DNA from 3 places in the Duganella sp. genome. Region 2 is predicted to be linked to each of the others. Evidence: predicted binding sites of a transcription regulator. Region 2 holds the regulator's gene; each other region holds the start of a gene.
What was found. Region 2 encodes sigma-54, which starts transcription at its own class of promoters, with help from an activator protein. Its sites were predicted from a motif close to TGGCANGNAANCTGCTTT; they were not measured.
Positions count from the first base shown of each region.

Region 1: the regulator sigma-54 is predicted to act here: its motif matches at 1,694-1,711, upstream of ABDW57_RS17365 (PEP-CTERM sorting domain-containing protein).
Region 3: the regulator sigma-54 is predicted to act here: its motif matches at 4,516-4,533, upstream of ABDW57_RS01115 (CmpA/NrtA family ABC transporter substrate-binding protein).

Region 1 is NZ_JBCNLB010000010.1:32,946-40,489, reverse strand. It holds gene ABDW57_RS17375 (molybdopterin biosynthesis protein MoeY) at 1-951, shown strand, start outside; gene ABDW57_RS17370 (DapH/DapD/GlmU-related protein) at 948-1,616, shown strand; gene ABDW57_RS17365 (PEP-CTERM sorting domain-containing protein) at 1,760-2,680, shown strand; gene ABDW57_RS17360 (glycosyltransferase) at 2,734-3,939, opposite strand; gene ABDW57_RS17355 (response regulator) at 4,076-6,898, shown strand; gene ABDW57_RS17350 (EAL domain-containing protein) at 6,901-7,544, shown strand, end outside.
Region 2 is NZ_JBCNLB010000014.1:51,845-59,388, reverse strand. It holds gene ABDW57_RS20375 (cation:proton antiporter) at 1-1,362, opposite strand, end outside; gene ABDW57_RS20370 (KpsF/GutQ family sugar-phosphate isomerase) at 1,438-2,427, shown strand; gene ABDW57_RS20365 (HAD family hydrolase) at 2,427-2,957, shown strand; gene lptC (LPS export ABC transporter periplasmic protein LptC) at 2,970-3,563, shown strand; gene lptA (lipopolysaccharide transport periplasmic protein LptA) at 3,581-4,162, shown strand; gene lptB (LPS export ABC transporter ATP-binding protein) at 4,164-4,916, shown strand; gene ABDW57_RS20345 (RNA polymerase factor sigma-54) at 4,923-6,395, shown strand; gene raiA (ribosome-associated translation inhibitor RaiA) at 6,472-6,831, shown strand; gene ABDW57_RS20335 (TonB-dependent receptor) at 7,031-7,544, shown strand, end outside.
Region 3 is NZ_JBCNLB010000001.1:235,105-242,648, forward strand. It holds gene ABDW57_RS01090 (TauD/TfdA family dioxygenase) at 42-911, shown strand; gene ABDW57_RS01095 (ABC transporter substrate-binding protein) at 928-1,923, shown strand; gene ABDW57_RS01100 (ABC transporter ATP-binding protein) at 1,920-2,828, shown strand; gene ABDW57_RS01105 (ABC transporter permease) at 2,825-3,697, shown strand; gene ABDW57_RS01110 (ANTAR domain-containing protein) at 3,816-4,433, shown strand; gene ABDW57_RS01115 (CmpA/NrtA family ABC transporter substrate-binding protein) at 4,686-5,954, shown strand; gene ntrB (nitrate ABC transporter permease) at 5,970-6,881, shown strand; gene ABDW57_RS01125 (ABC transporter ATP-binding protein) at 6,893-7,544, shown strand, end outside.

The DNA.
Region 1 (7,544 bases), on a different contig from region 2:
GACCACTGTGTCTACGATCTGGACGGCCACCCCAGTCAGATGTCGCTCGGCGCGCTGCTGGAAACCATGGCGATTGCCGCCAGCACCTGCGCACTGGAAATGCGCGCCATCCGTCATACCGACACCCCGGACACCCGCCCCACTTTCAGCATCGAATTCCTGCCTTCGCCCGGCATGGCGCCCGATCCGCTGGCGGACGCCATCCAGGCGCGCAGCGTGCAGCGGCGCGCACTGAGCCGCCGGCCGCTGACGCCCGCCGAAAAATCGGCGCTGAATCTGGCGCTGCCGGCCGGCTACCGCGTGCGCTGGCTGGAGGGTCCGCAACGGCTGGCCGCCGCGCGCCTGATGTTCCGCAACGCCAGGCTGCGCCTGACCATGCCCGAAGCGCATCGCGTGCACCAATCCGTCATCGAATGGAACGCCCGCTACAGCGAGGACCGCATCCCCGACCAGGCGCTGGGCGCGGACGCCATGACCACCCGGCTGATGCGCTGGGTGCTGCAGGACTGGCGCCGGGTTCACTTCTTCAACACCTGGCTGGCCGGCACACTGCCGCCCAGCCTGCAGATGGACCTGATTCCCAGCCTGGCCTGCGCCGCCCACTTCCTGCTGGTGGCTGATCACGCTCCGCACCGCATCGACGATTACATTGCCGCCGGCCGCGCCATGCAGCGCTTCTGGCTGACCGCCACCGCGCTGGGCTTGCAGCTGCAGCCCGAAATGACGCCGCTGATCTTCACCCGCTACGTGCGCGAAGGCCGCGTGTTTTCCGCCACCTCCGGCATGCAGGAGCAAGCGCTGCAGGTGTCGCGCCGGGGCGAAGCGCTGGTCGGCCAGCAGGACTGGCACGCGGCCGTATTCATGGGCCGCATTGGCGCCGGCCAGGCGGCGCGCTCGCGCTCGCTGCGGCGGCCGCTGCGCGACCTGCTGGTGGCCCCCGGGAGTGCATGATGCGCGCCATCAAGCCGGGCCAGATCGCGGTATTCCTCGGCCTGCTGACGCTGATCCTGCTGCTGGCCATCGCTACCACCGCGCTGCTGTTCGGCCAGCTGCCGCTGGGCGATTTCCGCGGCGTCACGCTGGTGATGCTGGCGCTGCTGCTGGTGTACCTGTATGCCTTCCTGGTCTACCGCTGCTTCCTGCTGGCGCTGCCGCTGCGCGAGGGCGAGGTGGCGGAACACTCGCGCCAGGAACTGGCGGCCAACGTCAACATCCTGTTCTACCTGCTGCTGTTCAACTCGCTGATCCGCACCCACTTCATTCCGGTGCCGTTGCAGCGCCTGATTTACCTGGCGCTGGGCGCCGAGCTGGGCGCCAACACCTACAGCGCCGGCGCCCTGCTCGATCCGCCGCTCACGCGCATCGGCAGCAATACCATCATCGGCCATGACGCCGTGGTGTTTGCCCACGTGATCGAGGGCGCGCGGCTGGAGTTGAAGGCGGTCCACATCGGCAATACCGTCACCATCGGCGCCAAGGCGGTGGTGATGGCCGGCGTGCACATCGGTGACAACGCCATCGTCTCGACCGGCGCGGTGGTCACCAAGGATACCCGGATCGGCGCCGGCGAAATCTGGGGCGGCATTCCGGCCCGCCGCATCAAGGCCGCGCCGTGACGGATTTTTTTACACCGCGCGGCCGAAACGCCGGCACGCCGTGCGCAAGTCCCTGATTTCACAAGGAACACCAGTACTGGCAAGGCTTTTGCTCTTTGATCGTCACGGCTTCGATTCCCGTGGCCCTACTTCGAGGAGCATCCATGAAAACCTACCAACCCGCGCTGGCCGGCGCCATGCTGGCAGCCGCACTGGCGGCGCCGCTGACCGCCAGCGCCGGCCCCACCCTCGGCCTTGATCCCACCGGCACCGGCACCTACACCACCTTTGCCGATCTGTGGACCAACGTCACCGACACCGGTCTGGCCACCGGTTTCGTTCCCGGCCGCATCGTCGGCCCGGGCGCCAACGCGCCCTACCTGACCGAACTGCGCTCGCAAATGGTGGTCGGTACTATGTCCAACAGCAACATCCCCGCCATCGTCACGCCGGCCGGGCTGAACAGCAACTTTGAAATCAGCAAAGTGGTGCGCTTCCAGGAACTGGTCACCGCGCAAACCGCCACCACCGTCAACTTCGGCATGCCGGCCTCGCAATCGGCCGCCATGGACGTCGACCCGCTGCGTCCCGGCGTGCAAAACCTCGCCATCTTCCTCGATAACATCACCGACGGCAGCAAAGCCGTGCCCGGTAACGGCGGCAACACCGTGCGCTGCTACGGCGAAGGCGTCACCTCCGCCGGTTGCGGCGGTGGCGGCGGCGATGGCGACGGCATCATGATCATGTCCGGCCACCTCGTGTTCAACGAGGCCAGCTTCAGCGCCTCCGGCGCAGTCGGCACCGGCTCGTTCGACTCGCGCTTCATGATCGACTATGTCGACCCCAACTACCTGGATGCCGTCACCGGCTCCATCTTTGTCGACAAATTCACCGGCACCACCAACGTGCCGTCGTTCTTCACCCCAACCATGATGTGGGACGGTTCCACGCCCACCACAGTGCCCTTCCTCAAGGTGGACTCGTCGCAAAGCTTTGCCACCATTCCGGAGCCGGCCACCCTGGCACTGATCGGACTGGGCTTCGCGGGACTCGCGCTGGGCACGCGCCGCAAAGTGCAGTCGTGACCGCAGCAGCGGTCTTTTACAGCGGATCGGTCTCTCCCGCCCGATCCGCTTTTTTATTGCTGCAAGATGTGTGACAACAGCGCGTCCAGCCGCGCGCCGGCATCGTAACGCTGGAATTGCTGCGCCACCCGCTGCGCCGCCGCGCGCGGCTCCGGCTGTTCCAGCAGCCGCAACGCCGTGGCGCGCAGTTGCTCCTCCGCCAGCCGGTCCGAGCGCAGCAGCGCGCCGGCGCCGGCCCGCACCACCCCGTCCATATTCAGGTATTGATCCAGATTGCCGGCCACGCCCAGCACCGGCACGCCGGCCGCCAGCGCCTGCTGGCTGGTCGGGCTGCCGCCGTTGCAGATTACCAGCCGCGCGCGCCGCGCGGCCTGCTCGCCCGGCAGGTAGGTGGCCACCCGCGCATTGTCCGGCAGCAGGCCGGGCGTGATGGTGCCGGCGGTGGCGGCGATCACCGTCAGCGGCAGCGGCGCCAGCGCCTGCAGCACTTTCGGCAACAAGGCGCCCTGCCCGGAACTGCCCAGCGTGACGTAGACGAGGTCGCGCCCGCCCGGCAAGGCATCCCACCACGGCGGCGCCTCGGTGGGCGGCGACCAGGTCACCGGCCCCAGGTAGGAATGCGTCATCGGCAAATCGTGCGCCGGGAATATTTCCGGAATGTCGGCATACAGCACGTGGTCGGCATCGGTGTAAATGCGCCGCAAATCATGTCCCAGCGATGGCAGATGGTAGGCGCGGCGCACGCGGTTGAGCGGGCGGCTGTGCAGCGCAAACGCCAGCGGCCGCACCAGCGCGAAGACGCGCTCAGCCAGCGGAATCGGCAACAGGCGCGCCAGCGGCAGCGCCGGCACCCGGTAGCGCTGCTGCACGTAGGGACTCCAGTAGGCGTTGATCACGCTCACATACGGCACCTCAGCCAGGCGCGCGCTGACCGACAGCGACAGGCGGAAGTCGCCGATCACCACATCCGGCCGCAGCGCCTGCAACAGGCGCATATCGTCCAGCACATACCTGCCCAGGGTGTGCGCATCGTACACCGGCTTGCCGGCCGCCAGCGCCGCCAGAAAGCGCGCGCTGGCAATGCTGTGCAGGGGCCAGCTGGTGACGTCGCTGCCCTTGATAAACATCTCATAACCTGGCGCGCAAGCCAGGTGCACTTCGTAGCGCTGGCGGTCCAGCGTGCGCGCCAGCGCCAGCGGCCGGCCCACGTGGGCCAGCGTCACCGCCTCCGCCACCAACAAGATTTTTTTGCGTTCCATCCTCCCAGCTTGCAACGCTGCGCCGCGCGTTGTTTGAGGCAGCGCAAACGTGCCCGCATTAGATGTACATCAAAGCCGAGCTTGCCTGATGCCTATATTTTTCTTATTGGCATTCATTTATGCATGGGCCCACGCGATGTTCAACTTTGAACGCTCCGGTCTGAGTCAGAAACTGACCATCATGTCCGTGCTGTCCACCGGCAGCGCGCTGCTGCTGGTGTTCGTGGCGTTTGCCGCCACGTCCGTGCTCAGCCACAGTGACGACGCGCGCCAGCAGCTGTCCTCGCTGGCGGGCGTGATCGGCAACAACAGCAAGACCGCGCTGCTGTACGCCGACCGCCGCCAGGCCGCCCAGACCCTGTCGACGCTGGCGATGGAAGACGATATCCTGCAAGCGGCCCTGTACGACAGCGAGGGCACGCTGCTGGCGCGCTACCTGTCGCCGCACCTGCCGCCCGGGCAGAGCGGGCCCGAGGCGCTGACCGCTACGGGCGCGGCTGCCGACCTGTACACCGAACGCAGCGGCCTCCCCTGGGCGCCCGCCATGCGCGTCTACCGCATCGTGCGCGAAGGCGACGAGGCCAGCGGCGTAGTCATGGTCGAAGGCAGCCTCACCCGCATGTGGCTGGATATCCTGAAAAACCTCGGCGCCGCCGCCGTGGCCGCCGCGCTGTCGTTCATGATGGCGTTGCTGACGGCGGCCCGCTTCAAGGGCAGCATTGCCGAACCGGTCGGCAAGCTGATCGCGGCAGCCCAGCAGGTCAGCCGCGGCCAGGCCACGCCGCGCATCGTCCACCACCGCAATGACGAGCTGGGCGCGCTGATCGACAGCTTTAACGATATGCTGGCGCAGGTGGAAGGCCGTGACGCCGCCCTGGCCCAGTACCGCGACCAGCTGGAACGCCAGGTCAGCGTGCGTACCGAACAACTGGAAAAAGCCAAGAACGCCGCCGAAACCGCCAGCCAGGCCAAGAGCGCCTTCCTGGCCACCATGAGCCACGAAATCCGCACCCCGATGAACGGGGTGCTGGGCATGACCGAGCTGCTGCTGGCCACGCGCCTGAGCGAGCAGCAGCGCCACTACACCGAGATGGTCAAGCGCTCCGGCGAGCACCTGCTGGTAATCATCAACGACATCCTCGACTTTTCCAAGATCGAGGCCGGCAAGCTGACGGTGGAATACATCCACTTCAACTTCCGCGATCTGCTGGACGACATCGACAATGTCTTCACCCCGCAGGCGCAGGCCAAGGGCTTGCAGCTGCAGCTGGACATCGCGCACAACATTCCGCTCGGCGTATGCGGCGATCCCAACCGGCTGCGCCAGGTGATGTTCAACCTGCTGGGCAATGCCATCAAGTTCACCGACGCCGGCCAGATCACGGTCAAGGTCGTGGTGGCGCAGGAGGATGCGCAAGCGGTCGGACTGCGCTTCGAGGTGCACGACACCGGCATCGGCGTCTCTGCCGAGGCGCGCGCGCGCATCTTTGATTCGTTCTCCCAGGCCGACGGCTCCACCACACGCAAGCACGGCGGCACGGGGCTGGGACTGGCGATCTCAAAACAACTGGTGGAGCTGATGGGCGGCGCGATAGGCGTCGACCATGCGCTAACTCAAGGATCGGTGTTTTGGTTTGCCGTAAATTTTGATAAACGTCGCATAGACAGCGACGATCCATCCACCGCAACACAGGGAATCCGCGCTTTGATTGTCGATGAAAATCCCGCCAGCCGCGCTGCACTGGAGCGGCAATTGGCGGCCTGGCGCATCACCTGCGCCTGCGCCTGCGCCAACGACGCCCTGCCCCGACTGCGGCAAGCGCTGGCCGGCGGTCATGCCTATGATGTGGTGCTGCTCGACATGGAACAGCCGCGCACCAGCGGCCTGGCGCTGGCGGCGGCCATCCACAGCGAAACCGCGCTGGCGGCCACGCGGCTGCTGTTGCTGAGCACCGAACGCAACGCGGCCGACAGCGTGCAGCAGCGCGAAGCGGGCGTCGCCTTCCAGCTCATCAAGCCGCCGCGCGAGTGCGATCTGTACGATGCCATCACCACGCCGGCGCGCGGACGCGAGCTCCGGCCGGCCGCTGCCAACGCCGCGCCGGCGCCGGCGCTCTTGCACGCCGCCGTGGCGCCGGCCGCGCCGCCCGTCACGACGCTCACCAGCGGCAGCCGGCCGCGCAAGCGCCGCAAGGTGCTGCTGGCCGAAGACAACCCGGTCAATGTGGAAGTGGCCAGCGCCATGCTGGAAGGCCTCGGGCTGGACGTCAGCCGCGCCAGCAACGGCGAAGAAGCGCTGCACTCGGTGCAAGCCGATGACTTCGACCTCATTCTCATGGATTGCCAGATGCCGGTGATGGACGGCTTTGCCGCCACCAGCGAAATCCGCCGCCACGAGCAGCAGCGCGGCCGCGCCCGCAGCATGCCCATCATCGCCATCACCGCCAACGCGCTGCAAGGCGACCGCGAATCCTGCCTGGCAGCCGGCATGGACGACTATCTGAGCAAGCCCTTCACCCAACAGGCGCTGGGGCAGACCCTGTCGCGCTGGATCAGCCTGCCGCGCACGGCGCCGGCGCCGGCCGAGGCGCCCAGCGCGCAGGACGACACCATCAACCGCCAAGCCCTGGACAACATCCGTGCCCTCAGCCCCGCCAACGGCGACGCCCTGCTGGAGCGCGTACTGCAAGCCTTCCTGCGCGACACCCCGCAGCACCTGCATACCATCCAGCAAGCAATCAGCGCCGGCGATGCCGGTCAGCTGCGCAAGGCCGCGCACAGCCTCAAGTCCAGCAGCGCCAATGTCGGCGCCGACGCACTGGCGCGGCACAGCAAGGAACTTGAACAACTCGGACGCAATAACACCACCGCCGGCGCCGCAGCACTGCTGGCTGACATGGAACACTCTTTCCAGGCCGCGCGGCAGGCGTTGGGAGCTCTCCTGGAAAAGGAAACCTGATCATGGCAACTTCCCCCAAGCGCGGCCTGGTACTGGTCGCAGACGACGATCCCACCATGCGTCTGCTGATGCTGGAAATGCTGGCCCAGGTCGGCCTCGACGCCATCGAAGCCGAGGACGGCGTGCAAGCGCTGGCCAGCTTCCAGAGCGTCACGCCTGACCTGGTGCTGCTGGATGTCGACATGCCCGGCATGGACGGCTTCAGCGTGTGCCGCGAAATCCGCCGGCTGGAAGCGCAGGCCGCCGTGCCGATCATCATGGTCACCGGCGGCGACGAACTGGAATCAGTGACCCGTGCCTACGAGGCCGGCGCCACCGATTTCGTCTCCAAGCCGATCAACTGGCCCATCCTCGGCCACCGCGTGCTGTACGTGCTGCGTGCCAGCGACGCCATCAGCCGCCTGCGCATTGCCGACGCCCAGCACCGCGCAGTGCTGGCCGCCATCCCCGACACCTTCTTCCGCATGAACAAGGACGGCTACTACCTCGACTACGAGCAGGGCCACGAAGCCAGCAACGTCTTCTCCACCGACCTGTGCGTGGGCCGGCACCTGAGCCAGGTGCTGCCGCCCGATATCGCCGGGCACATGCTGGAGCAAGTGCATACCGTGCTCGACACCCAGCATATCCGCTCGCTGGATTACCA
Region 2 (7,544 bases):
CGCTTCCTGCACGCGCTCCGGATCGAGGTCTAGCGCGTGATAATCGATTTTTTCCTCGGTCAGCAGGGTGGCCAGGCTCTGGCCGCTGCGGCCGAAGCCGCAGACGATGACGTGCTTGTTGGTGGACATGGTGCGGCTGGCGATCTTGGTCAGCTGCAGCGACTGCATCATCCATTCATTGCTGGAGAACTTCATCACAATCTTGTCCGACTGCGCGATGATGAACGGCGCCAGCAGCATGGACAGCACCATCGAGGCCAGCACCACCTGCACGATGTAGGCATCCATCAGGTTCTGCCCGGCGGCCAGGTTGAGCAGCACGAAACCGAATTCGCCGGCCTGCGCCAGCGCCAGGCCGGTGCGCATGGAAACGCCGTCCGAGGCGCCAAACAGCTTGGCCAGGCCGGCAATCAGGGCAAATTTCATCAGCACCGGCGCGCACAACAGGACCAGCACCAGCCACCAGTTGGCCATCACCAGCTTGACGTTCAGCAGCATGCCAATGGTGATGAAGAACAGTCCCAGCAGCACGTCGCGGAACGGTTTGATGTCCTCTTCCACCTGGTGCTTGTATTCGGTCTCGGAAATCAGCATGCCGGCCACAAAGGCGCCCAGGGCCAGCGACAGGCCGGCGCGCTCGGTGATCCAGGCCGCGCCCAGCGTCACCAGCAGCAGGTTCAGCATGAACAGTTCCTGCGAACGGCGCTTGACCACGATGGTGAACCAGCCGCGCATGAGTTTGTGGCCGACCACCAGCAGCAGTGCCAGCACGATCACCGCCTTCAGGCCGGCCCAGGCCAGGGTTTCCATCAGCTTGTCCGGGCGTTCGCCCAGCGACGGGATCAGGATCAGCAGCGGCACCACCGCCAGGTCCTGGAACAGCAGGATGCCGATGATTTTGCGGCCATGCTCGCTTTCCAGCTCCAGCCGCTCGGTCAGCATCTTGGACACGATGGCGGTGGAGGACATGGCCAGCGCGCCGCCCAGCGCAAACGAGGCCTGCCAGCTGATGTGCAGGGCAGGCGGCAGCTGGGTGGCGATGGTCCAGCCAAATATCATGGTTGCGACGATAGTAAGCACTACCTGCGCCATGCCCAGCCCGAATACGATCCGGCTCATGGCCTTGAGTTTGGGCAGGGAAAATTCCAGGCCGATCGAGAACATCAGGAACACCACCCCAAACTCGGCCAGGCCGTGGGTGGTTTCGCTTTGCTCGGCCAGACCCAGCGCGTGCGGGCCGATCAGGATGCCGACGGCCAGGTAGCCCAGCATCGGCGGCAGATGCAGCATGCGGAAGGCGACCACGCCCAGCACGGCACTGCCCAGCAACAACAGGGTTAATTCAAGCGGGGAAAACGTCATTTTGTTGTCACTGGCAAGTTTTTTGCTTTCTCAATTCGGCTATACTTGGGCATGAGTGTAACCCATGAAAAAACAATGCTGAAAGCTTTTGATGCAAAAACGGCACTGCGTCTTGCCCAAGACACGCTGCAGAACGAAGCGGATGCCATCCTTGCCCTGAACGCGCGCCTGGCCGATGACGACAGCGTGGTGCAAGCCATTTCCCTGCTGTTGAACTGCAAGGGCCGCGTGGTCGTGTCCGGCATCGGCAAATCGGGCCATATCGGCCGCAAGATCGCCGCCACGCTGGCGTCGACCGGCACGCCGGCGCTGTTCGTGCATCCGGCCGAGGCGGCCCACGGCGACCTCGGCATGGTCACCGCCGATGATGCATTTATTGCCATTTCCTACTCCGGCGAGAGCTCGGAGCTGATGACCATCTTGCCGGTGGTCAAGCGCATGGGCAGCAAGGTGATTGCCATCACCGGCAAGCCGGGCTCCAGCCTGGCCACCATTGCCGATGTCCACCTGAACGTGGCGGTGGCCAAGGAAGCCTGTCCGATGAATCTGGCGCCGACCACCTCCACCACCGTCACCCTGGCCCTGGGCGACGCCATTGCGGTGGCGCTGCTGGACCTGCGCGGTTTCAAGGAAGAAGATTTCGCCCGCTCGCACCCGGGCGGCGCACTGGGCCGCCGCCTGCTGACCCACGTGAAAGATGTGATGCGCAGCGGCGACGCCGTGCCGCGCGTGACCGCCGGCGTCAAGCTGACCGATGCGCTGCTGGAAATCACCCAGAAGGGCATGGGCATGACCGCCATCGTCGATGCCGACAACAAGCCGGTCGGCGTATTCACCGACGGCGACCTGCGCCGCATGATTGAAAAAGTCCAGGATTTCAGCAAAGTGGTGATCGGGGATGTGATGCATGCCAACCCGCGCACCATCTCGCCTGAGAAAATGGCGGTGGATGCGGTGGCCGTGATGGAGCAATACCGCATCAACCAGATGCTGGTGACCGATGCCGACGGCAAGCTGGTCGGTGCGCTGCATATCCACGACCTGACCCGCGCCAAGGTGATCTGATGACCGAGCTGACCTATGTGGAACGCGCCGCGCGCGTCAAGCTGATGATTTTCGACGTCGACGGCGTGCTGACCGACGGCAGCCTGCATTACGGCGCCGACGGCGAGGCGCTCAAGACGTTCAACGTGCAGGATGGCCTGGGCATCAAGCTGATCCAGGAAGCCGGCATCCAGACCGCCATCATCAGCGCGCGCACTTCGCCGCAGGTGATCCGGCGCGCGGCCGATCTGGGCATCAGCCATCTGCACCAGGGCGGCCACGACAAGCTGACGCCGTTCAACGCGCTGCTGGAGAAGACCGGCCTGACCGCCGAGCAGGTCGGCTTCATCGGCGACGATGTGGTGGACTTGCCGATCCTGGCGCGCGCCGGCTTTGCGGTTGCGGTGCCGAACGGCCGCAAGGAAGTGCTGGAGCGCGCCCACCACGTGACCGTGGCCCACGGCGGCCGTGGCGCGGTGCGCGAGGTCTGTGAGCTGGTGCTGCACGCGCAGGGGCTGTACGAGCGCGTGCTGGCGCAATTCCTGGTTTGACAGGGGGTAATCATGCGTAAAAGAACAGCCCACCGCTGGCAGCTGACCCTGATCATGATGGCCGGCGTGTTTGTGGCCGTCGGCAGCTTCTGGCTGGTGCAGGTGGTCAACCAGGCCGGCGAGGAAGCCCAGGCCGACAAGTTCCGCGACGAGCCGGACTACATCATCGACCGCTTCAGTACCGTACGCATGAACAAGAATGGCCAGCCGGCCTACATCATTTCCGGCGATAAGCTGACGCACCGCCCGCTGGATGACTCGTCGCTGATCGACAAGCCGTTCGTGCACGGGCTGGCCACCGAACAGCCGCCGATGAATATCCACGCGCAGACTGCCGTTGTCGATCAGGGCAATACGCGCGTCACATTGAATGGTAATGTGGACGTGGTGCGGCCCGCCACCAGGCAAGCGCAGGAGCTGCGCCTGAAGACCAGTACGCTGACCGTGTACCCGGATGAAGAACGCATGGAAACCGACGCCCCGGTCGAGATGCTGGTTGGCACCTCGACTGCCACCGGCACCGGCATGAAGGCCAACAACGCCACCCGCCAGATTGCGCTGGGCGGCCGCGGAACGATTACGATGCCGCCGCGCGCGGCACATTGAAGGAAGCAATGATGAAGATGAATAAACTGATGTTGTCGGCGGCGCTGCTGCTGGCCGCCGCTGCCGGCGTGGTGCACGCCGAGAAGGCCGATTCCACCAAGCCGACCCAGGTGACTTTCGACCAGCTGGACGCCGACGACGTCAAGCAGATCAAGACCTTCACCGGCAATGTGGTGCTGACGCGCGGCACCCTGCTGATGAAGTCGCCCAAGGCGGTGGTGACGGAAGATCCGGAAGGCTACCAGTTCGTCGTGCTGCACAGCGCGCCGGGTGTGCAGGCCACCTTCCGCCAGAAGCTGGACGGCGCCGGCGACCAGTGGGTCGAGGGCCAGGCCGACCGCATCGAGTACGACAACAAGACCGAGCTGGTCAAGCTGTACGCCAAGGCGCAGATCAAGAAGCTGGAAGGCGGCAAGCCCGCCAGCCAGGTCGACGGTGAATTCATTTCCTACGACAGCCGCAAGGAATTCTTCGCGGTGAAGAACACGGCCAGCGGCGAGAGCAAGCCGGGCGCGGGCCGCAGCACCATGGTGATTCAGCCATCGAGCAAGCTGGCAACGCCGCCTGCGCCGACCACCCAGCCTGCACCGGGGAAATAAGATGGAAGCATCCTGCGGTAGCACCCTGATCGTCAAAGGCTTGCAAAAGACCTACGGCAAGCGCCAGGTGGTGCATGACGTGTCGCTGCAAGTCGAATGCGGTGAAGTGGTCGGCCTGCTGGGGCCGAACGGCGCCGGCAAGACCACCTCGTTTTACATGATCGTCGGCCTGGTGCCGTCGGACGCCGGCAGCATCGATATCAGCGGCACCGATATCTCCTCGCTGCCGATCCACCGCCGCGCGACGATGGGCCTGTCCTATCTGCCGCAGGAAGCGTCGGTGTTCCGCAAGCTGACTGTGGAAGAAAATATCCGTGCCGTGCTGGAAATCCAGAAAGTGGACGGCAAGCCTTTATCCAAGGCTGACATTGATGAACGGCTGAATACCCTGCTGGCCGATTTGCAAATCGAAAAGCTGCGCGAAAACCAGGCGCTGTCGCTGTCCGGTGGCGAGCGCCGCCGCGTCGAGATCGCGCGCGCCCTGGCCACCAATCCGCGCTTCGTGCTGCTCGATGAACCTTTCGCCGGGGTCGACCCGATTGCCGTGATTGAGATCCAGCGCATCGTGCGCTTCCTCAAGGAGCGCGGCATCGGCGTCCTCATTACCGACCACAATGTGCGCGAGACGCTGGGCATCTGCGACCGCGCCTACATCATCAACCAGGGGACGGTGCTGGCTTCCGGCCGTCCGGACGACATCATCGCCAACGAGTCGGTGCGCCGCGTCTATCTGGGTGAACATTTCCGTATGTAAGTCTTCATGAAACAGTCTCTGCAACTGCGCACGTCGCAGCACCTGGCGTTGACGCCGCAACTGCAACAGTCGATCCGGCTGCTGCAGTTGTCAACGCTGGAGCTGCACCAGGAACTGGAACAACTGCTGATCGATAACCCGCTGCTGGAACGCCTGGACGATCCGCTGGACCATTCGCTGCGCCTGCTGGCCGATGGCGCCATCAGCCAGCAGGCGCCGGCCGGCGAAGCGCCGCCGGAAGGCCCGCCGGGCGAGGCGCCGGCGGCCGAAGCCGACACCTACGATGCCCCGGCCGCCGACACTGAAAGCACCACCCCCGATGCCGACCTGGACTGGGGTGACTCCGGCCGCAGCAAGAACAACGACGACGAGGAAGCGCGTCCGCAACTGGAAGCCCATCACTGCACGCTGCGCGAGCATTTGATGGAACAGATGCGGGTGACGGTGCTGGAAATGCGCGACCGCGCGCTGGTGGAGCTGATCATCGACGCGCTTGACGAAAACGGCTACCTGGAAGAATCGCTGGAAGAAATCCACGCGCGCCTGCCGCCAGAGCTGGAGATTGAAATCGAGGAGCTGCAGACCGCGCTCAAGCTGCTGCAAAGCTTCGACCCGATGGGCGTGGGCGCGCGCAATGCGTCCGAGTGCCTGGCGATACAAATCAGGCGTTTGCCCGGCGTGCCTTTGGTGACGCGGCGCATGGCCCTGGCCATCGTGGAAAATCACCTGACCTGGTTTGCCCAGCGCGACTTCAACAAGCTGAAAAAAACCCTGCTGTGCGATGACGAAGACTTGCGCGAAGCGCAGGCCGTGATTCGCCAGTGCAATCCGCATCCGGGCGCGGCGTTCGCCTCCGATGTGTCGGACTATGTGGTGCCGGATGTGATCGTCAAAAAATCGCGCAACGGCTGGCAGGTCAGCCTGAACAACGACGTCATGCCGCGCCTGCGCGTGAACGCCATGTACGCCAACCTGCTCAAGCAGGGCAAGGGGGAAAGCGCCATGGGCGCGCAATTGCAAGAGGCCAAATGGCTGATTAAAAATATGCGCCAGCGTTTCGATACGATCCTGCGCGTGGCACAGGCGATAGTAGAAAGACAAAAGAACTTTTTCTCGCATGGCGCCGTCGCCATGCGCCCCCTTGTGCTTCGCGAAATTGCTGATACACTGGGACTACACGAGAGCACTATTTCTCGCGTAACAACTCAAAAATATATGCTGACCCCGCACGGCATGTTTGAGTTGAAATATTTCTTTGGTAGCCATGTCGCCACCGAAGCTGGCGGGGAAGCAAGTTCGACGGCGATACGTGCCTTGATTGTGCAATTGACAGGAGCTGAAGACCCGAAAAATCCTTTATCCGACAGTAAGATTGCGGACATGCTGGGAGAACAGGGCATGGTGATTGCGCGACGGACTGTTGCCAAGTATCGCGAAGCTCTCAAAATCCCGCCAGTAAGCCTCCGCAAGTCTTTGTAGTGTGTTGGTTCCTGCGCGCCCGGCAGCAATGGGCACCGCACTAACCGTCAGAAGCGACTTATCTTTAGGAGTGTGTATGAATCTCACCATCAGTGGACATCATCTCGAAGTGACCGCAGCGATTCGCGAGTACGTGCAGAACAAGCTGGAACGGGTCACCCGCCACTTTGATCAAGTGATTGATATTGCTGTCATCCTGACCGTAGATAACCTTAAAGAGAAAGAGAAACGCCAGAAGGCTGAAATCAATCTGCGTCTGTCCGGTAAAACCGTCTACGTGGAAAGCCTGTCGCAAGACCTGTACGCCGCCATCGATACCCTGATCGACAAGCTTGATCGCCAGGTCATGAAGTACAAATCCAAAGTTCAATCGCACGGGCACGATGCCATCAAGCATATCCCGGATAGCTACGAACCCGCTGCCGCCGCCCTATAACAACGGCCCCGGCACATACAACTAAGGGCGCATGAGGGCGCCCTTTTTTGATCCTGCCCTGTTAAACGATTTTCTAAATCTTGGCAAGCTGCATTGGCGTTTACACAACGCAACGCAAATCTCTCTGGAATTTACAGTGCTGGAATGGTTTAATCATTAAGTTAAACGTTTTCCTATAACTACAAAGAGAGACTACACGATGAATCAACTCGCGATCCGGCCGCTGAGCGCGGCAATTGCCTTGATCTGCCTGTCCAGCGCCTGGGCACAGGAAGAGCCCGCGACGGTGGTGGTGTCCGGCATCCGCAAATCGTATGCCGACGCCGTCAACATGAAGCGCGACACCCTGGAAATTACCGACAGCATTTCATCCGACGGCCTGGGCCGCTTCCCTGACCTGAACGTGGGCGAGGCCATCCAGCGCATTCCCGGCGTGCAACTGAACCGCGAAGCCGGCTCGCGCAACGCCACCATCAACTTGCGCGGTCTGCCTGGCACCTTCGCGCTGACCACGATTAACGGCATGTCGTTCGCCCAGCCGGTGCTGAATGGATCGACCCCGCTGGGGGCGTTCAACTCGGACATTTTCAGCGCGGTGACGGTGCTGAAAAGCCCGACCGCGGCAGAACAGCCGGGCGGCCTGAGCGGCAACATCGATTTGCGCATCACCTCGGCGCTGGCGCGCAAGGATGGCGGCGGCATCACCGTGGGCG
Region 3 (7,544 bases), on a different contig from region 2:
CGGCATAGACTGGATGGCACATCTTTACAAGAGAGTGTGTCATGGCTGCCGTCCTTCAGGATTCTTTTCAGGTTGAGCTGTTCGATGCGCCGCTGGGCGCGGAGATTGTCGGGCTGGATCTGAACCGCCCGCTGCCGCAGCGGGACTTTCAACGCATTCATAAGGCGCATCTGGATCACCATCTGCTGGTGTTCCGCGATCAGCGCATCACGCCCCAACAGCAGGTCGATTTCAGCCGCCGCTTCGGGCCGCTGCAGATCCATGTGCTGCGCAATTTCCAGCTGCCTTCCCATCCGGAGGTGCTGATCATTTCGAATATCATCGAGAACGGCAAGCCGCTCGGCCTGGGCGATGCCGGCCATTTCTGGCACTCGGACCTCTCGTACAAGGACAAGCCCAGCCTCGGCTCGATGCTGCATGCGCAGGAGTTGCCGCTGGAGGGCGGCGATACGCTGTTCGCCAATATGCATCTGGCTTACGACACGCTGCCGGCCGCGCTGCGCCACGCGGTGCACGGCGCGCGTGCTGAGCACAGCTATCTGGCGCAGTATGAAGAGCTGCGCCGCCGCAGTCCGTTCCGCCCGGCGCTGACGCAGGCGCAGATCGATGAGGTCAAGCCGGTGCTGCATCCGGTGGTGCGCAGGCATCCGGAGACGGGGCGCGAGGCCTTGTTCGTCAGTGAGCATTTCACCACCCGCATTGACGGCATTCCCGACGACGAGAGCCGCGCGCTGCTGGCCGAGTTGTTCGCGCACAGCGTCAAGCCGGAGCATGTGTATCGCCATCGCTGGGCGCCGCATGATCTGGTGTTCTGGGATAACCGCTCGCTGATGCATCTTGCCGGCGGCACGCCTGAGCATTTGCGCCGCAAGCTGTACCGCACCACCATCGAAGGCGATGTGCCTTTCTAATCCAATGAGGAAACCCATGTTCAGATTGACCGCCGCCATCCTGGCCCTGTCGCTTGCCGCCGCTGCTCCCGCGCGGGCCGAGGGGCGCATTCGTATCGCCGAGCAGTTCGGCGTGGTGTACCTGCTGCTTAACGTGGCGCAGGATCAGCAGCTGATCGAGAAGCAGGGCAAGAAGCTCGGCGTTGATATCACGGTGGAGCGCTTGCAGTTGTCAGGCGGTTCGGCGGTGAATGATGCGCTGCTGTCGGGCGCCATCGATATCGCCGGCGCCGGCGTCGGCCCGCTGCTGACCATCTGGGACCGCACCAGCGGCCGGCAGAATGTGAAGGGCGTAGCCTCGCTGGGCAGCTTCCCTTATTACCTGGTCAGCACCAACCCGAAGGTGAAGTCGATTGCGGATCTGAGCGAGAAGGACCGGATTGCGCTGCCGGCGGTGACGGTGTCGGTGCAGTCGCGCATCTTGCAGTATGCGGCGGCCAAGCAGTGGGGCGACAAGGAGTTTGCGCGTCTCGATAAGTACACGCAGACCTTGCCGCATCCGGATGCGGCGGCGGCGCTCATCGCGGGCGGTACGGAGATCAACGGCCACTTCGGCAATCCACCGTTCCAGGAGCAGGAGCTGGCTGCGAACCCGAATGCGCGCATCATTTTGAATTCCTACGATGTGCTGGGCGGGCCGAGTTCGGCCACGGTGCTGTATGCCACCGAGAAGTTCCGCAACGAGAATCCGAAGACCTATCGGGCCTTTACCGCCGCGCTGGCGGAGGCGGCGCAGTACATCGCCAAAAATCCGGAAGGCGCGGCCGACACCTATCTGCGGGTCAGCAAGGCCAAGGTGGATCGCGCGCTGCTGCTGAAGATCATCAGGAACCCGCAGGTGAATTTCAGCGTGGCGCCGCAGAATACCTATGGACTGGCGCAGTTCCTGTACCGCGTCGGTGCGATCAAGAAGCAGCCGGCCAGCTGGCGCGACTACTTCTTTGACGATCCTGTGATTGCGGCCGGGTCATGAGCTTGCAGATCGTCAGCCCGACCGGCGGCATCCAGCCTCTGCTGCGCGCGCAGCACGTGAGCCTGGAATATGGCGGCACGCGCGCCACGCAGGATGTCAGCTTCGATGTGTATCGCGGTGACCGCTTTGTGCTGCTGGGGCCTTCGGGCTGCGGCAAGTCGTCCTTGCTGAAGGCGGCGGCTGGCTTCATCCAGCCAGCCAGCGGCAGCATCGCCATCCATGGCGCCGAGGTGCGCGGGCCGGGGCCGGATCGCATCGTCGTGTTTCAGGAATTCGATCAGCTGCCACCCTGGAAGACGGTCAAGGAAAATGTGATGTTTCCGTTGTTGATGAGCAGGCGCGTCAGCCGGCATGAGGCCGCCGAGCGGGCCATGCATTGGATCGGCAAGGTGGGCCTGGGGGGATTTGAGCATGCGCATCCGCACACGCTGTCCGGCGGCATGAAGCAGCGTGTGGCGATTGCGCGCGCACTCGCCATGCAGCCGGAGGTGCTGTTGATGGACGAGCCGTTCGCCGCGCTCGACGCGCTCACGCGGCGCAAGATGCAGGAGGAGCTGGGGCGCTTGTGGGAAGAGCTGCGCTTTACCTTGTTGTTTGTGACGCATTCGATAGAGGAGGCGCTGGTGGTGGGGAATCGGATATTGCTGCTGTCGCCGCATCCGGGGCAGGTGAGGGCGGAGTTGAATAGCCATCAGTTCGATCTGGTGAGCGCGGGCAGTGCGGAGTTTCAGGCGGCCACCCAGCGCATCCACGGATTGCTGTTCGGTGATGCTGCCGCCGCCGTCGCCCCGGCAGACGGCGGACGGTATGCCGCTGCGACCCATGCTGAGCGTGCCGGCAAGCGGGCTATGGGCCGCACAGGCGTAGCGCCCGGCGTGCGCCGGGACGACGGGGTGGCGCGATGAGCCAGGTCTTCGATCCGCCGATCCGGCAGGAGCGCGAATATGCCGTCGCGCCGCCGGCGTTGCGGCCGGCCGCGCCGGCACTGCCGCTGGCCGCCAGCGCATGGCAGCAGGGCTGGCTGCGCAAGGCGTTCATCCTCATCGTGCTGGCCGTCGTATGGGAAGCCGCCGCCCGCTGGCAAAACAATGACTTGCTGCTGCCGACCTTCCTGCAAACCGCACACGCCTTCATCGACGGCATCGCCAGCGGCGAATTGCCGGACCGGGTGCGCGTCTCGCTCACCGTCCTGCTGCAAGGCTATGCGGCGGGCATCCTGGCCGCCTTCGCCCTGACCGCGCTGGCCGCCTCCACCCGCATCGGCCGCGATCTGCTGGAAACCCTGACCGCCATGTTCAACCCCTTGCCCGCCATCGCCCTGCTGCCGCTGGCGCTGCTGTGGTTCGGCCTGGGCAAGGCCAGCCTGCTGTTCGTGATCGTGCACGCGGTGCTGTGGCCGCTGGCAGTGGGCGCCTACGCCGGCTTCCAGTCCGTGCCCGACACCTTGCGCATGGCCGGCCGCAATTATGGGCTCAGCGGCCTGCGCTTCGTGCTGCACATCCTGGTGCCGGCCGCCCTGCCCTCCATCCTGTCCGGCCTGAAGATCGGCTGGGCCTTCGCCTGGCGCACCCTGATCGCCGCCGAGCTGGTATTCGGCACCACCGCCGGCCAGGGCGGCCTGGGCTGGTACATCTTCCAGAACCGTAACGAGCTGTATACAGACAAGGTCTTTGCCGGTCTGGCCGCCGTCATCCTGATCGGCTTGTTCATTGACAATGTGGTATTCCGTCCACTCGAAACCCTGACGATACGGCGCTGGGGCATGCAGCGTTAGGATGAATACTGGCAGAATTTGTCGGTTGTACCGTAAAATCTGCCCATGAGCATCCAAAATACTGGTTTGATTCTTGCTTGGAGCAAGGTCATGACCCACTCCCATGCGTAAGCCGGCCATGCCCAATTTGCGTATCGTTGTCGTCAACACCGTCATCCATGACGAGGATGACGAGGCGCTGCACGCGCAGGCCGAGCGCGCGCGGGTATTGCGCATTGGGCTGCTGGAAGCCGGCTACGACATCATCGCCTCGCTGCCGCCGGATATGTACTTGCCCGAGCGCATCGCCCAGCTGCAGCCCGACATGATCATCGTCGATGCCGAGTCGGACGCGCGCGATGTGCTGGAGCACGTGGTGATCGCCACCCGCGACGAACGCCGCCCGATTGTCATGTTCACCGAAGACCAGGACCCGGACAGCATGGAAGCCGCGGTCGAAGCCGGCGTCTCGGCCTATGTGGTGGCCGGCCTGCAGAGCGAACGCATCAAACCGGTGCTGCAGGTGGCGCTGGCCCAGTTCAAGCGCGAGCAAAAGCTGCTGGACGAGCTGAGCGACACCAAGAGCAAGCTGGCCGAGCGCAAGGTGATCGAGCGCGCCAAGGGCCTGCTGATGGAGCGTCAGCGCTTCACTGAGGAGCAGGCCTACCAAAAGCTGCGCTCGATGGCGATGAGCAAGAACCTCAAGCTGTCGGAAGTGGCGCAGCGGATTCTGGACGTCGAAGACCTTTTGGGCTGAAAACGCCCGCCCAAAATGATGCACCGCGCAAAAGCGGTGCATTTTTTTTGCCTGAAATCTCCCTTTCCCCCTGTAAAGCTGCTGGCACGGACATTGCATAACCGTAGACAAGCGCAATGCTGCGCGGCTGTGTCCTGCCAACGGCGGTGGGGCCCACCAGACAACGACGTCTACCAATCATGAATTCGTTTCGTGAGGGTAGGCGTTTTTTTTGGCTCTTAGTTATCGACGACTACAAGAAGGGGAAACACCATGAACTACACAAAACTAGGCACTCCAAAGACGGAAGCAGTCAACGTAACACGCAGAAAAATAATTCATGGTGCAGGTCTTGTAGCGGGAGGAAGTATGTTGGGTTTGTCGACGGGTGGTGTCTGGGCAGCAGGTTCGGATAAGCCGGAAAAGGAAGAAATCAAGATCGGCTTCATCCCGCTGACCGACTGCGCTTCCGTGGTCATGGCCTCGGTGCTGGGCTTCGACAAGAAGTATGGCGTCAAATTCGTGCTGAGCAAGGAAGCCTCCTGGGCCGGCGTGCGCGACAAGCTGGCCAATGGCGACCTGGACGCGGCGCACGTGCTGTATGGCCTGCTGTACGGCGTACAAATGGGCATCGGCGGCCAGAAAAAAGACATGGCCGTGCTCATGAGCCTGAATAACAATGGCCAGGCCATTACCCTGTCCAAGAAAGTGGCTGACAAGGGCGGCGTCGACGGTGCCTCGCTGGCCAGGCTGATGCAAACCGACAAGCGCGAATACACCTTCGCGCAAACCTTCCCGACCGGCACCCACGCCATGTGGCTGTACTACTGGCTGGCCGCCAACGGCATCAACCCGATGAAGGACGCCAAAGTCATCACCGTGCCGCCGCCGCAGATGGTGGCCAATATGCGCGTCGGGAATATGGACGGCTTCTGCGTGGGCGAGCCGTGGAACCACCGCGCCATCATGGACGGCGTCGGCATCACCGCCACCACCACCCAGGAAATCTGGAAGGACCACCCGGAGAAGGTGCTGGGCTCCACCCTGGAATTCGCCAAAAAATACCCGAACACCTGCCGCGCCATGATGGCCGCCATCCTCGATGCCGGCAAATGGATCGACTCTTCGCTGGCCAACAAGAACAAGATGGCCGAAACCATTGCCGATAAATCCTACGTCAACACCAGCAAGGATGCGATCGACCAGCGCATCATGGGCCGCTACCAGAATGGCCTGGGCAAGACCTGGGACGATGCGAACCACATGAAGTTCTACAACGACGGCGCGGTCAACTTCCCCTACCTGTCGGACGGCATGTGGTTCATGACCCAGCACCGCCGCTGGGGCCTGCTGAAGGATGATCCCGACTACCTGGCCGTGGCCACCTCGGTCAATCAGATCGATCTGTACAAGGACGCCGCCACCATGACCAAGACGCCGGTGCCGAAAAGCCCGCTGCGCTCGTCGAAACTGATGGATGGTTCCGTGTGGGACGGCAAGAACCCGAAAGCGTTCGCCGCCTCGTTCAAGATCAAAGCCTGATAACCGGAGGTCGCCATGAATGCCATGCTCAAACCTGACAGCGCTGAGCCGGTTGCGGCTGCGCCAGTGATTCCTCCGGCCGCTGACACGCCGGCCCGCCGCCCGCGCCGTCCGCTTGCCGCCAATTCGACGGCGCGCACGCGCCAGCAAGTGTCCGCCACCGCGCTGAAGATCATCGCGCCGCTGGTGGGCGCCGCCTTGCTGGTGCTGGTCTGGCAAATCATCACCGTCAAGAACAGCAGCTTCCCGACGCCGGCCGCCACGCTGGAAGAGGCGATCAAGCTGTTCTCCGATCCGTTCTACCGCAACAGCCCGAATGACCAGGGCATCGGCTGGAACCTGCTGGCATCGCTGCAGCGCGTCGGCGTGGGCTTTGGCCTGGCCGCGCTGGTGGGGATTCCGCTGGGCTTCCTGATCGGCCGCGTGCAGTTTGTCAGCGCCATGTTCAGCCCGATTATCAGCCTGCTGAAACCGGTGTCGCCGCTGGCCTGGCTGCCAATTGGCCTGCTGATTTTCAAATCGGCCAATCCGGCCGCCATCTGGTCGATCTTCATCTGCTCGATCTGGCCGATGATCATCAACACCGCCATCGGCGTGCAGCGCGTGCCGCAGGACTATATGAACGTGGCGCGTGTGCTCAACCTGTCGGAGTGGAAGATCCTGACCAAGATCCTGCTGCCGTCGGCGCTGCCGTTCGTGCTGACCGGCGTGCGCCTGTCGATCGGCACCGCGTGGCTGGTGATCGTCGCCGCCGAGATGCTGACCGGCGGCGTCGGCATCGGCTTCTGGGTGTGGGATGAGTGGAACAACCTGAATGTCCCGCACATCATCATCGCCATCGGCGCGATTGGCCTGGTTGGCCTGCTGCTGGAGCAGGCGCTGATGGCGCTGGCCCGCGCTTTCACCTACGAACAAGTGTCGAACTAAGGAGCACAGTCATGGACGATCCAAAATTCATCGATATCGAAGGCGTGGAGATGGTGTTCCACACCAAAAAAGGCATCTTCCACGCGCTGCGTGAGATCGACCTGAAAGTCGCCAAGGGCGAATTCATCACCCTGATCGGCCATTCGGGCTGCGGCAAGTCGACCTTGCTCAACCTGATCGCCGGCCTGCTGAGACCGACCGACGGCGTGCTGCTGTGCGCCAACCGCGAGATCGCCGGCCCGTCGCCGGAACGCTCGGTGGTGTTCCAGAACCACTCGCTGCTGCCGTGGCTGACCTGCTACGAAAACATCTACCTCGGCGTCGAGCGCGTGTTTGGCGCCACCGAGACCAGGGCGCAGCTCAAGGAACGCACCATGGCGGCGCTGGCGCTGGTCGGCCTGACGGCGGCCGAAGCCAAGCGCCCGCATGAAATCTCGGGCGGCATGAAGCAGCGTGTCGGCATCGCCCGCGCGCTGGCGATGGAGCCGAAAGTGCTGCTGATGGACGAACCGTTCGGCGCACTGGACGCGCTGACCCGCGCCCACCTGCAGGATGAGCTGCTGAAGATCGTCGCCGCCACCCGGTCCACGGTGGTGATGGTGACGCACGATGTGGACGAAGCGGTGCTGCTGTCCGACCGCATCGTCATGATGACCAACGGCC